DNA from 2 places in the Mesorhizobium sp. WSM3866 genome. Region 2 is predicted to be linked to the other one. Evidence: riboswitches for the same ligand, from Rfam matches in the RefSeq annotation. Region 2 holds a riboswitch; the other holds the start of a gene.
What was found. A riboswitch is a leader RNA that binds a small molecule or an ion and turns the genes downstream of it on or off. The one in region 2 is predicted to bind S-adenosylmethionine.
Positions count from the first base shown of each region.

Region 1 (5,815 bases), on a different contig from region 2:
CGCGACGGCAAAGTGCTTTGGGAAAAGCCGTTCCTGTCCGGCGAGGCGAACATGTCGCACACCATCGCCAATCTCGAGCATCACCATTTCAAATATTCGGCCTTCCGCCAGCCGGGCGACGTGCATGTGCACATGTTCGGCACCGCCACACTCTCGTTCGCAGACGGCGTCAGGACCGAGGAAGGCGACACGTTCGAGATCGAGGCCAAGGATTTCGGCCTGCCGCTGCGCAACCCGCTCGAGATCGAGAAGCCAGTGAAGGTGGCGGTGAAGGCGCTGTGAGGTTAGCGTGATCTCCCCCACGAGGGAGGAGATTGGCAGCTTCAACCTCAATAAATATCGAAATCGAAATACTTCGATTGGATGTTCTTGTAGGTGCCGTCGGCAACAATGGCGTCGATTGCCGCGTTGAGGCGGTCGCGCAGGGCGGTGTCCTCCAGGCGCACGGCGATGCCGGCCTCGGTCTCGGTGCCCTTGACGTCGCCCACCAGCTTGCAGCAGCCGTCGCTCGCCTTCTTCATCCAGTCGACCAGCACGAACTTGTCCGAGATGACGGCGTCGAGCCGGCCGTTGAGCAGATCGGTGACCGCCTCTTCCTGGGTCGGGTAGAGCTTCGCCTCGGCGCCGGCCTTGGCGTAGACGTCCTGGGCGTAGTTGGCCTGGGTGGTCGAGGCCTGGGCACCGACCGTCTTGCCGGCAAGCGAGGCCGGCTCGGTCGAGGCGATATCGGCGTCCTTCAGGGCGACCAGCGCAAGCGGCGTGGTGTAGTATTTGTGGGTGAAGGCGACCTGCTTCTTGCGTTCCTCGGTGATGCTCATCGAGGCGATGATGGCGTCGAATTTCTTGGCCTGCAGGGCCGGAATGATGCCATCCCAATCCTGGGTGACGATCTCGCATTCGACCTTCATCTGCGCGCAGAGCGCATTGGCGATGTCGATGTCGAAGCCTTCCACCTTGCCGTCCGGCGTGATGGTGTTGAAGGGCGGATAGGCGCCCTCGGTGCCGATCTTGATCTTTTCGGCCGCGTCTACCGAACCGACGCCGAGCGCCAGCATGGCGGCGGCCGCGGCCGACAGGATCCATCTGGATATCTGCATTTTCATCCCCTTGGGTTCAGTTGCTACATGCTCAGACGCAGCCAAGCACGGCGCGCGAGGCCGGGCAAGCACAGCCTGGCGATCAGCGCGCGGCGCGAAAATGCTTGGAGAGCTTCAGCCCCTGCGCCTGATAGTTGGAACCCAGCTCGCTGCCATAGAGCGCCTGCGGCCGCTTCAGCATATGCTCGTAGACGAGGCGGCCTACGATCTGGCCGTGGTCGAGGATGAACGGCACCTCGTGGCTGCGCACTTCAAGCACCGCGCGGCTGCCGCTGCCGCCGGCGGCGGAATGGCCGAAGCCCGGGTCGAAAAAGCCGGCATAGTGGACGCGGAACTCGCCGACCAGCGGATCGAAAGGCGTCATCTCGGCGGCATAGAGCGGCGGCACGTGCACGGCTTCGCGAGAGACCAGGATGTAGAACTCGTCCGGGTCGAGCACGAGCTCGCCGGCCCCGCTCTTGTAGAGCGGTTCCCAGAAGTCGACCACATCCTGAGCGGCGCGCTTGTCGACGTCGACGAGGCCGGTGTGGTGCTTGCCGCGATAGCCGACCAGGCCGTCCTTGTCGCCGTCGAGATCGATAGAGAGCGCAATGCCGCCGCCGGAGATGTTGGGCGGCTCGGTCGCAACCAGCATCTCGGCGTGATGGAGGTCACGCAACTCATTCTCCGACAGCACGGCGTTGCCGGTGCGGAAGCGGATCTGCGACAGGCGCGAGCCGGCGCGCACGACGATCGGGAAGGTGCGCGGGCTGACCTCGAGATAGAGCGGGCCATGATAGCCGGCGCCGATCTTATCGAACTCATGGCCGCGGTCGGTCATGACACGGGTGAAAATGTCGAGTCGTCCGGTCGAGCTCTTCGGGTTGGCCGAAGCCGAGACTTCCGCTGGCAGCGCGAGGCTTTCCTGCAGCGGCACGATATAGACGCAGCCCGTCTCCAGCACCGCGCCCTCGGCGAGATTGATCTCATGCAGCTTCAGCCGGTCCAGCTTGTCGGCCACCAGATGATCGGGACCGGGCAGAAAGGAAGCGCGCACGCGAAAGGCCTTGTCGCCCAGTCTCAGATCGAGGCTAGCCGGCTGGATCTGGTTGGCGTCGAGCGCGCGCGGCGACTTCAGCGCGCCCGACTGGAAGAGCGCCGCGATGTCCTGATCGGGAAGAATGCCTGTCTGCCGCAATGTCTGGCTCCGGGCGAAGTCATTGTCGTCGCAGTTTCCTGTCGCAAAACCGCGGGACACTTTTGCGGAAGCTGCCTGGTACAAACCTCTTAATCAAGCCGGCAATTGACGCAAGCGCGGGCGAGGTCTAAAGGGTCGTTATCCCGTGGTGATTTGGCCGGTCGGCTTGCAGCCACGTTAAACAAGTCGCTAAAGGACCGTCGGGCCGCAAGGCCGTATGGACCGGTTGCGACGTCGCGGCCGGTTTTTTTGTGTTTGGAAGCAGGGCGATGACCAAGACGCGTAACTGGAAACCTCAAACGGCACTCGTGCATGGCGGGACGCTGCGTTCCGGCTTCGGCGAGACCGCCGAGGCGATGTATCTCACCCAGGGCTATGTCTACGAGACGGCCCAGGCAGCGGAGGCCCGCTTCAAGGGCGAGGAACCCGGCTTCATCTATTCGCGCTACGCCAACCCGACCGTCGATATGTTCGAGAAGCGCATGTGCGCGCTGGAAGGCGCGGAAGACGCACGTGCAACCGCTTCCGGCATGGCCGCCGTGTCCGCCGCCCTGCTCTGCAGCGTCAAGGCCGGCGATCACATCGTTGCGGCGCGAGCCCTGTTCGGTTCCTGCCGCTGGGTAGTCGAGACGCTGGCGCCGCGCTATGGCATCGAGGCAACGCTGATCGACGGCACCGACATTGCCAATTGGGAAAAAGCGGTCAGGCCGAACACCAAGCTGTTCTTCCTGGAAAGTCCGACCAACCCGACGTTGGAAGTGGTCGATATCGCCGCTGTCGCCGCTTTAGCAAATTCGATCGGCGCACGCGTGATCGTCGACAACGTCTTTGCCACGCCGCTGCAGCAGAAGCCGCTGCAGCTCGGCGCCCATATCGTGGTCTACTCGGCGACCAAGCACATCGACGGACAAGGCCGCTGCCTCGGCGGCGTCATCCTGTCGGACAAGAAGTGGATCGACGAGAACCTGCACGATTATTTCCGGCACACCGGCCCGAGCCTGTCCCCATTCAACGCATGGACGCTGCTGAAAGGCCTCGAGACGCTCCCGCTGCGCGTGCGCCACCAGACCGAAAGCGCCGGCAAGATCGCGGACTTCCTGGCTGGCCGGCCGGAGATCGCCCGCGTCATCTATCCGGGCCGGGCCGACCATCCCCAGGCGGATATCGTCAGGAAGCAGATGTCGGGCGGCTCGACGCTGATCTGCCTCGACGTCAAGGGCGGCAAGCAGGCGGCCTTCGCCTTGCAGAACGCGCTCGACATCGTGCTGATCTCGAACAACCTCGGCGACGCAAAGAGCCTGATCACGCATCCGGCGACGACGACGCACAAAAACCTCACTGACGAGGCCCGCGCCGAGCTCGGCATCGGACCAGGCACGCTCAGGCTCTCCGTCGGGCTGGAGGATACCGACGACCTGCTCGCCGACATCGAACAGGCGCTGAAGGCGGCGAAGGAATGAACCGCCACGGCGGCAAAGAGGGCGCTTGAGCCGCAGCCGGCTCAAGCAATCTCGTCGAGTTCAGTCATCCCGCTGTTGCGGATGGTCATTGCGTTGCCACGCCATTCGACGGCCCCGCCAAGCCAGCCGCGCGCCCAGATGGCGGGAAGCATCGCGTCGCGCACGATCATCGCGGTGACGCTGCGCGGCGACAGATGCCAGCCCTTGGACCAGGCGAGCATGCATTCGGGCACATAGGCGATCGCCAGCACGCAGAGCGCGGTCGTGGGCAGGCTGACACCGGCGCTTGCCGCCGCGATCAGCGCCAGAAGCAGTGGCGCGACCACACCGGTCAGGATTTCGGGCGCGAAGAACAATGGGAAGGTGACGCGGCGCAGCCGCGCCCAGCGCGCCTGGCGCGACCAGATTTCGGCGAGCGTGCGCTGGCCGAGCGGCTGCTCGAAGGGCGCGGCCACGAGATTGACCCGAAGGCCAAGGCTGTTGACCAGCTTGGTCGCCGCCGCGTCCTCGGCGATTTCGGCGGCCAAAGCCTGGATGCCGCCATTTGCATCCAGCATCGGCTTGTTCCACAGCATGCTCTTGCCCTGGGCGAAGCCAAGGCCGAGCGCTTCGCCGGCATATTGCCAGCGCGCCTGCAGCGTGTTGAGGAAGACGCATTCGACTTCGGCCCAGAAACCGTCCGGCCGCGAGCCGATCGGCGTCGAGCAGACGAGGCCGGTGTCCGGTCCCCAGGCCGCCATCAGATGCTGGACATAGCCCTTGGGCATCAGCACGTTGGAATCGGCGAGGATCACCCAGTCGTGCCGCGCCGCCTGCCAGCCCTTGATGCAGTTGTTGAGCTTGGGATTGGCGCTGATCCTGTCATCGCCGACGAGGAGCCGCGCCGGAACATTCGGAAATCGCGCGATGGCGGCGTTGATCAGCTTGACCACGGGATCTTCGGCGTGCGCGACGCAGAAGATCATTTCGTAGCGCGGCCAATCGAGCGAGAAGGCGCGGTCGAGCGTCTCCTGCGTGAACGGCTCCACGCCGCGCGACGGCACGACGATCGAGACAGGCGGCTGTTTGCTGGAAGGCGGAGGAATGACCCGCCTGGGCTTCAGCCGCGACGATGCGAGCAGGATGCTGGCAAGGTTGGAAAAAAGAAGGGCCGAGGAAGCAAAGGCGGCTGCGAGGGTCAGTTCCATCGAGATCTGGTCACTCCGGAAAGGCCGCCCGCGGCCGTTTCATCACTCGACAAAGCGCCCGAGTCGCCCGCACGGTTTGTGCACACCAACATTGTCATGTGTCACTTAAATGACATTGTTTGTCGGCACTTGCGGTGGAAAAGCCGGCAGGCTGGCGACGCTGCGGAGGTAGAACCGCGAAGCGCGCTAAAATGTTCCCTGCGGCACCGGAGTGGCTCATGTATCGCGCCGTGACGCGCAACATCGAAGTGCAGGTCAGGCCGTTCTATCTGGAGGACCGTTCCGATCCGTCCGAGAACCGTTATGTATGGGGCTACCAGGTGACGATCGACAACCGGTCGGACGAGTTCGTGCAGCTTCTGTCGCGCTACTGGCACATCACCGACGGGCGTGGCCGAGTCGAAGAGGTGCGCGGCGAGGGCGTGGTCGGCGACCAGCCGGAGCTCAACCCCGGCGACAGCTATCAGTACACGTCGGGATGCCCGCTCTCGACGCCATCCGGCATCATGGTCGGCCACTACACGATGCGCAACGGTCGCGGCGAAACGTTCGATATCGCCATTCCGGCTTTCTCGCTCGATATGCCGGGAACGAAAAGGACGGTGAATTAAAGAACTCGAGTTCCCCGCCTCCGCAAAGCGGGGGCGAGGAACCGGAGCTTTCTCACTCCGCCGCAAACTCCGCCGGATCGAAGTCGTACTGCGTCGAGCAGAACTCGCAAGCGACATGGATGCCGCCGTCCTCGGTCGAGTCCCTGATCTCCTCGGCCGAAAAGCCTTCGAGAATGCCTCGGATTTTGTCGCGCGAGCAGGAGCACTGATCGGCGACCGGCACACCGCGGAACACGCGCACGCCGTGCTCGTGGAACAGCCGGTAGAGCAGCCGCTCGGCGCC
Region 1 is NZ_NSGC01000001.1:708,767-714,581, reverse strand. Features, by position in the region: gene araD1 (AraD1 family protein) at 1-282, shown strand, start outside; gene CK222_RS03375 (ABC transporter substrate-binding protein) at 330-1,097, opposite strand; gene CK222_RS03370 (2'-deoxycytidine 5'-triphosphate deaminase) at 1,180-2,274, opposite strand; SAM riboswitch at 2,410-2,487, shown strand; gene CK222_RS03365 (O-succinylhomoserine sulfhydrylase) at 2,544-3,734, shown strand; gene CK222_RS03360 (ceramide glucosyltransferase) at 3,776-4,921, opposite strand; gene apaG (Co2+/Mg2+ efflux protein ApaG) at 5,140-5,532, shown strand; gene CK222_RS03350 (Hsp33 family molecular chaperone) at 5,585-5,815, opposite strand, start outside.
Region 1: it holds a riboswitch for S-adenosylmethionine, as region 2 does, so the genes downstream of both, CK222_RS03365 (O-succinylhomoserine sulfhydrylase) here and CK222_RS07575 (homoserine O-acetyltransferase) in region 2, are expected to answer to the same signal.

Region 2 (5,815 bases):
TTCAGCGCCGGCGCGATCTCGGCCGCGACCTCGCCGGACGAGCCGACCGGAACCGAGACGATGACGAGATCCGCGTCGCGCACCGCGTCTTCGGCCTCGGTCGTGTAGGAATCGCCGAGACCCAGTTCCTCGGCGCGCTTGAGCGTCGATTGGCTGCGCGTCGCGACAGCGATGTGGCGCGCCAGGCCTTCCCGGCGGATGACGCGGGCGAGCGACGAACCAATCAGGCCGATGCCGACCAGCGCTATTCTTCCGAACATCGGTGCTGTCATGGTGCTTCAGCTTTTCAGAAATGTCTTGAGCGCCTCGACGACGCCGCGATTGGCCTCCTCGATGCCGATGCTCATGCGCAGCGCGTTGGGAAAGCCGTAGCCGGTGACGCGCCGCAGGATGTAGCCGCGCGCGCTGAGATAGTCGTCCGCTGCCGCTGCCGAATGCTTTTTGTTGTCGGGGAAGTGGATCAGCAGGAAATTGCCGACGCTGGGCGTCACGCGCAGCCCGAGCCCGGTCAGCTCCTCGCTGACCCAGGCAAGCCACTTCTCGTTATGCGCCACGCTGCGCTCGACATGGGCGCGGTCGCGGATGGCCGCGATGCCGGCCTCGATCGCGGTTGCATTGACGTTGAAGGGCCCGCGCACCCGGTTAATGGCATCGACGATATGCGCCGGTCCGTACATCCAGCCGATGCGTGCGCCGCCGAGGCCGAGCTTGGAGAAGGTGCGGGTCATGACCACGTTCTCCGAGCTCCCGGCCAGCTCGATGCCGGCTTCATAGTCGTTGCGCCGCACATATTCGGCATAGGCCGCGTCGAGCACTAGGAGCACGCTCTTGGGCAGTCCGGCATGCAGCCGGCGCACCTCCTGGAACGGCACATAAGTGCCGGTCGGATTGTTGGGGTTGGCGAGGAACACGATCCGCGTCGCCGGCGTCACCGCGGCGAGGATTGCGTCGATGTCGGCGCGCTCGTCCGTCTCCTTGACCGCCACCGGCTTGGCGCCGGCGGCTTGGATATAGATCTTGTAAACCATGAAGGCGTGTTCGGTGAACACGGCCTCGTCTCCCGGCGCGAGATAGGTCTGCGCCAGCAGCCCCAGGATCTCGTCGGAGCCATTGGAGCAGACGATGTTTGCCGGATTGAGGCCGTGCACATCGGCGATCGCCTCGCGCAGCCGGCGGGCGGAGCCGTCGGGATAAACGTCCAATTTGGCAGCCACCTCCCGGGCGGCCTCGATCGCCTTCGGCGAGGGCCCGAGCGGATTCTCATTGGACGACAGCTTGTAGACCTTCGTCACGCCGGCCGGCGCGGTACTTTTTCCCGGCACATAGGCCTCGATGTCCATGATGCCCGCGCGGGGCGTCGGACGTGGCTGATCCTGCTTCATGTCACAAATCCGTCGAGAGGCCCTGGTTCGAGGCCGCAGCGGAAATACAGGCGGTGGCCCCGAATGTCGAGGGGCCGGCGCGCTCGCGCGTAGGCAGACCGTTGACGAAGCGCGGCGCTGGCCCTAGAACAACAGCCGGATCTCCCGTGGTGATTTGGCCGGTCGGCTTGCAGCCACGTTAAACAATTCGCTAAAGGGCCGTTTGCAACCTGTAACCGGCTTTGCGAAGGCAGGCCGGTTTTTTGTTGTCCGTTGCCGGCCGGACGCCGTATCGCGAGATCGATGCGACTGGATGGGGAATGCAATGGCCGCTCAGCGCGCTCCAAGGACCAACCACGAGGCCGACCAACCGTCGAGCCCGGTGTTGCAGTTCGGTCCCGACAAGCCGCTAAAACTCGATGCGGGCACCGTGCTGTCGCCGTTCCAGGTCGCTTACCAGACCTACGGCGCCCTCAACGACGCCCGCTCCAACGCCATCCTCGTCTGCCACGCGCTGACCGGCGACCAGCATGTCGCCAGCACCAACCCGGTGACCGGCAAGCCGGGCTGGTGGGAGGTGCTGATCGGCCCCGGCAGGATCATCGACACCAGCCGCTTTTTTGTCATTTGCGCCAACGTCATCGGCGGCTGCCTCGGCTCCACCGGCCCGGCCTCGACCGATCCGGCGACAGGCAGGCCCTATGGGCTCGACCTGCCGATCATCACCATCCGCGACATGGTGCGGGCGCAGCTGATGCTGGTCGATCATTTCGGCATCGAGAAGCTGTTCTGCGTGCTCGGCGGCTCGATGGGCGGCATGCAGGTGCTGCAATGGGCCGCAAGCTACCCGGAACGCGTCTTCTCCGCGTTGCCAATCGCCACCGGCGCCCGCCATTCCTCGCAGAACATCGCCTTCCACGAGGTCGGGCGGCAGGCCGTCATGGCCGATCCGGACTGGCACGGCGGCAAATATCTCGATTTCGGCAGGCGGCCGGAAAAGGGCCTCGCCGTGGCGCGCATGGCCGCGCACATCACTTACCTCTCGGAAGCAGCGCTGCACCGCAAGTTCGGCCGCAACCTGCAGGATCGCGAGGCGCTGACCTTCGGCTTCGACGCCGATTTCCAGATCGAAAGCTATCTGCGCCATCAAGGCATGACCTTCGTCGACCGCTTCGACGCCAACTCCTACCTCTATCTGACCCGCGCTATGGACTATTTCGACCTCGCCGCCGACCACGGCGGACGGCTGGCGGATGCCTTCGCCGGCACCAAGACACGCTTCTGCCTCGTGTCGTTCACAAGCGACTGGCTGTTCCCGACCGAGGAAAGCCGCTCGATCGTGCATGCGCTGAACGCCGCCGGCGCGTCCGTCTCCTTCGTCGAGATCGAGACCGATCGCGGCCATGACGCTTTCCTGCTCGACGAACCGGAATTGTTCGCGGCCATCAACGGCTTCATAGCCTCGGCCGCGCGCGCAAGGGGGCTCAGCCTATGAGTGGCGCGCGATCCCTGTGTCCTGGCCGCACTTCTGAGACGCCGAGATTCCCATTGGCTGCAAATGCTCAAAGGCCGGAGGTGTGCCCATGAGCGTTAATCGCGCTCAGCGCGTCGACCTCGAAGTCGTCACCGATCTCATCCCGCCGCATTCGCGCGTGCTCGATGTCGGCTCCGGCGATGGCGTGCTTCTGGAGGTTCTGCAGGCGACCAAGCAGGTTGATGGCCGCGGCCTGGAGCTGTCACAGCGCGGCGTCAACGAATGCGTGGCGCGCGGCCTTTCCGTCGTCCAGGGCGATGCCGACAAGGACCTCGAATTCTACCCCGACAAAGGTTTTGATTTCGTCGTCCTGTCGCAAACGCTGCAGGCGACCCGCAACCCGAAACTTGTGCTCGACGAGCTGCTTCGGATCGGCAACCGCGCGATCGTCTCCTTCCCCAATTTCGGCCATTGGCGCGTGCGCTTCTCGCTGCTGATGAAGGGCAGGATGCCGGTCACCAAGGACCTGCCCTATTCCTGGTACGACACGCCGAACATCCACTTCTGCACCATTCGCGACTTCGTCAATCTGTGCGAAGAGCTCGGCGCGACGGTCGAGAAGGCGACCGCGCTCGACGCCAACGGCCAGAAGATCGGCCTGTCGATGCCCTGGTGGTTCTGGAACTTCTTCGGCCAGCAGGCGGTGTTCTTGCTGAAACGATGATCTCGCTCGATCTCTTTCGACGCCGGCCGGCCGTGGTTCAAATCCCGTCGGAAATTCTGTCGGAGATAAGCACAGGGATTCTTGTGTGCACTTCGCCGCGTACCGGCAGCAATCATCTTGCAGGACTGATGGCTTCCGCCGGGCTGGGCAATCCACTGGAGTGGTTTGGCGGGCGCCGGCTGCTCGAACAGCCAGGCTATCCGCGCGATGCCAGAGGGCAGCTTCTGAGGGCGCTGACGGAAGGACGGTCCTCTTCCGGAATCTACGCGATCAAGCTTTTTGCGAGTCAATTCGCTCAAGTTGCCAAGAAGGTGAACCTCCCCGCCAGTCTTCCCAACCTTCACTATGTGCGCCTGACGCGCAGCGATTTGCTGGGTCAGGCGATCTCATGGGCGCGTGCGCGCCAAACCCGCAGATTCCGCTCTAGCGAGGTCAATCGCGCATCCCCACGCTATGACGGCGAGGCTATCGCCGAATCGCTCGAAAAGATTCTGATGGAAAATCTGGCCTGGGACGGGTGGTTCGCGAAAAACGGGCTGTCCTTTCTTGCGCTAACTTACGAGCAGGTCCAGCAAAACCCGAGAGGAAGCCTCGAGAAAATTGCCCAGTTGGCCGGGGTCGAGCCTGTCTGGGGAACGAATCTCGGATCAGGTCTCGAAATCCAGCGCGACGCGACCAATGACGAATGGAGAAAACGTTTCCTGTCTGAATATGCCGACCCGTCGAGCTTCCCGCACAGAAAAAAGCGCGTGTTCCTGAAGATCTAGAAAGAATCATGCGATTGAAGCGCAAACTTGCAAATAGAATGGCACCGAGAATCGTTTGACGGCATACCCCGCAGGGCTATAGCGACTGTACCGGCAAAACTGGTGGTGATTATCTATGGCTGAACACCCGATCTATTCGATCGTCATGGAGATGGAGAACGCCAAATCCATCGACTGGAACGAGATCGGCCTGGGGCTGAAGTCACTGGCGCGCGAAATCGCGGCTGTTCCCGCTACGGGTTTTGCAAGGCCAAAAGTTGTCGTGTCGCATGGCGGGCCCGATTCGGACGGCAGCTTGCTGCAAGCGAGCATTGAAGCTGAAGCGCCTGAATTGATGCAGGTTGCCGACCTGACGATCACAGCTTGCCCCGACGGCCGGTATTACGAACTCAAGAACAACGGCGTGCTTTTGACCGAAGGGGACATCGTCGTTTTCCTGGATTCGGACACGGTCCCTCAGCCAGGTTGGCTTTCAAATCTGCTGCAGCCGTTTCAACAGCCGCAAACCGTGTGCGTGAACGGCCATACCTATCTGTCCTATGACGACTTCTTCTCGAGAACCTTCGCCTTGATCTGGTTCTTCCCGATGGCCCGTGGAGACGAAAGATTCGCCTCGAAGCGGGCGATCAATGCCAACAATGTCGCCTTCCGGCGCCATTGGATCGTCAGCCACCCTTTCCCGGCACATAACGGCTTCAAGGTGTCCTGCACGCTGCTGATGCACCAGCTTCGGCGCGAGGGCCACAAGATCGTCAACGTTGATGCGCGCGTCTACCACTACTCTCCGCGAGGCTGGCGGTTCTTCTATTGGCGCGCGTTGGTGACCGGCAGGGACGCCGACCGCAAGTTCGTCGCGCTTCATGCCCCCAGTCGCAGCCAGCGGATCGTCAAGTCGTTCAGTCGCTGGTGGACCATGTCGTGGCGCACAACGCGACGCGTGCTCAGCCACGCGCCGCAAACGGGTATGCCTCTTTGGCAGATTCCGTTTTCACTGGTGGTAGGCCTGGCTTTTTATACCCTGGCATTTCTTGGTCATTTCAGCCTCGCTGCCGGTCTCGTAAGCGACGAAATCGAAACCGTGCCTGACTATGTCGGGCATAGTTGAAGGATAAACCGCCGCGAAGTGTTGCTTTCAAACCGCATGACTTTGAGGAAACACGCTCTGAACTTGACCCCGATGCGACACCTCAGGTGACATAGGCGGCTCTTTTCTGTAGCGTTTGCCGAACCCATCCGGGGGGCGGACATGGAGGCAGGTTGTGCGAGTATCTTACGGTCATCGTTTATCTGCCCATAACGAAAGTTAGATGCCGACTGCCTCCGACCCAGCTCCGCTGATCACCGTGATCACGCCGACGCACAACCGGCGAAGCCAGGTCGTGCGCGCGGTGGAAAGTGTTCTTGCCCAGACACTTACCCGCTTCGAGCACATTGTTGTCGACGACGGTTCGACCGACGGAACGGCCTTGGCGCTGGCCGAGATTCGCGA
Region 2 is NZ_NSGC01000002.1:676,686-682,500, reverse strand. Features, by position in the region: gene CK222_RS07585 (prephenate/arogenate dehydrogenase family protein) at 1-272, opposite strand, end outside; gene hisC (histidinol-phosphate transaminase) at 279-1,382, opposite strand; SAM riboswitch at 1,519-1,596, shown strand; gene CK222_RS07575 (homoserine O-acetyltransferase) at 1,687-2,856, shown strand; gene metW (methionine biosynthesis protein MetW) at 2,945-3,559, shown strand; gene CK222_RS07565 (Stf0 family sulfotransferase) at 3,508-4,326, shown strand; gene CK222_RS07560 (glycosyltransferase) at 4,442-5,431, shown strand; gene CK222_RS07555 (glycosyltransferase family A protein) at 5,634-5,815, shown strand, end outside.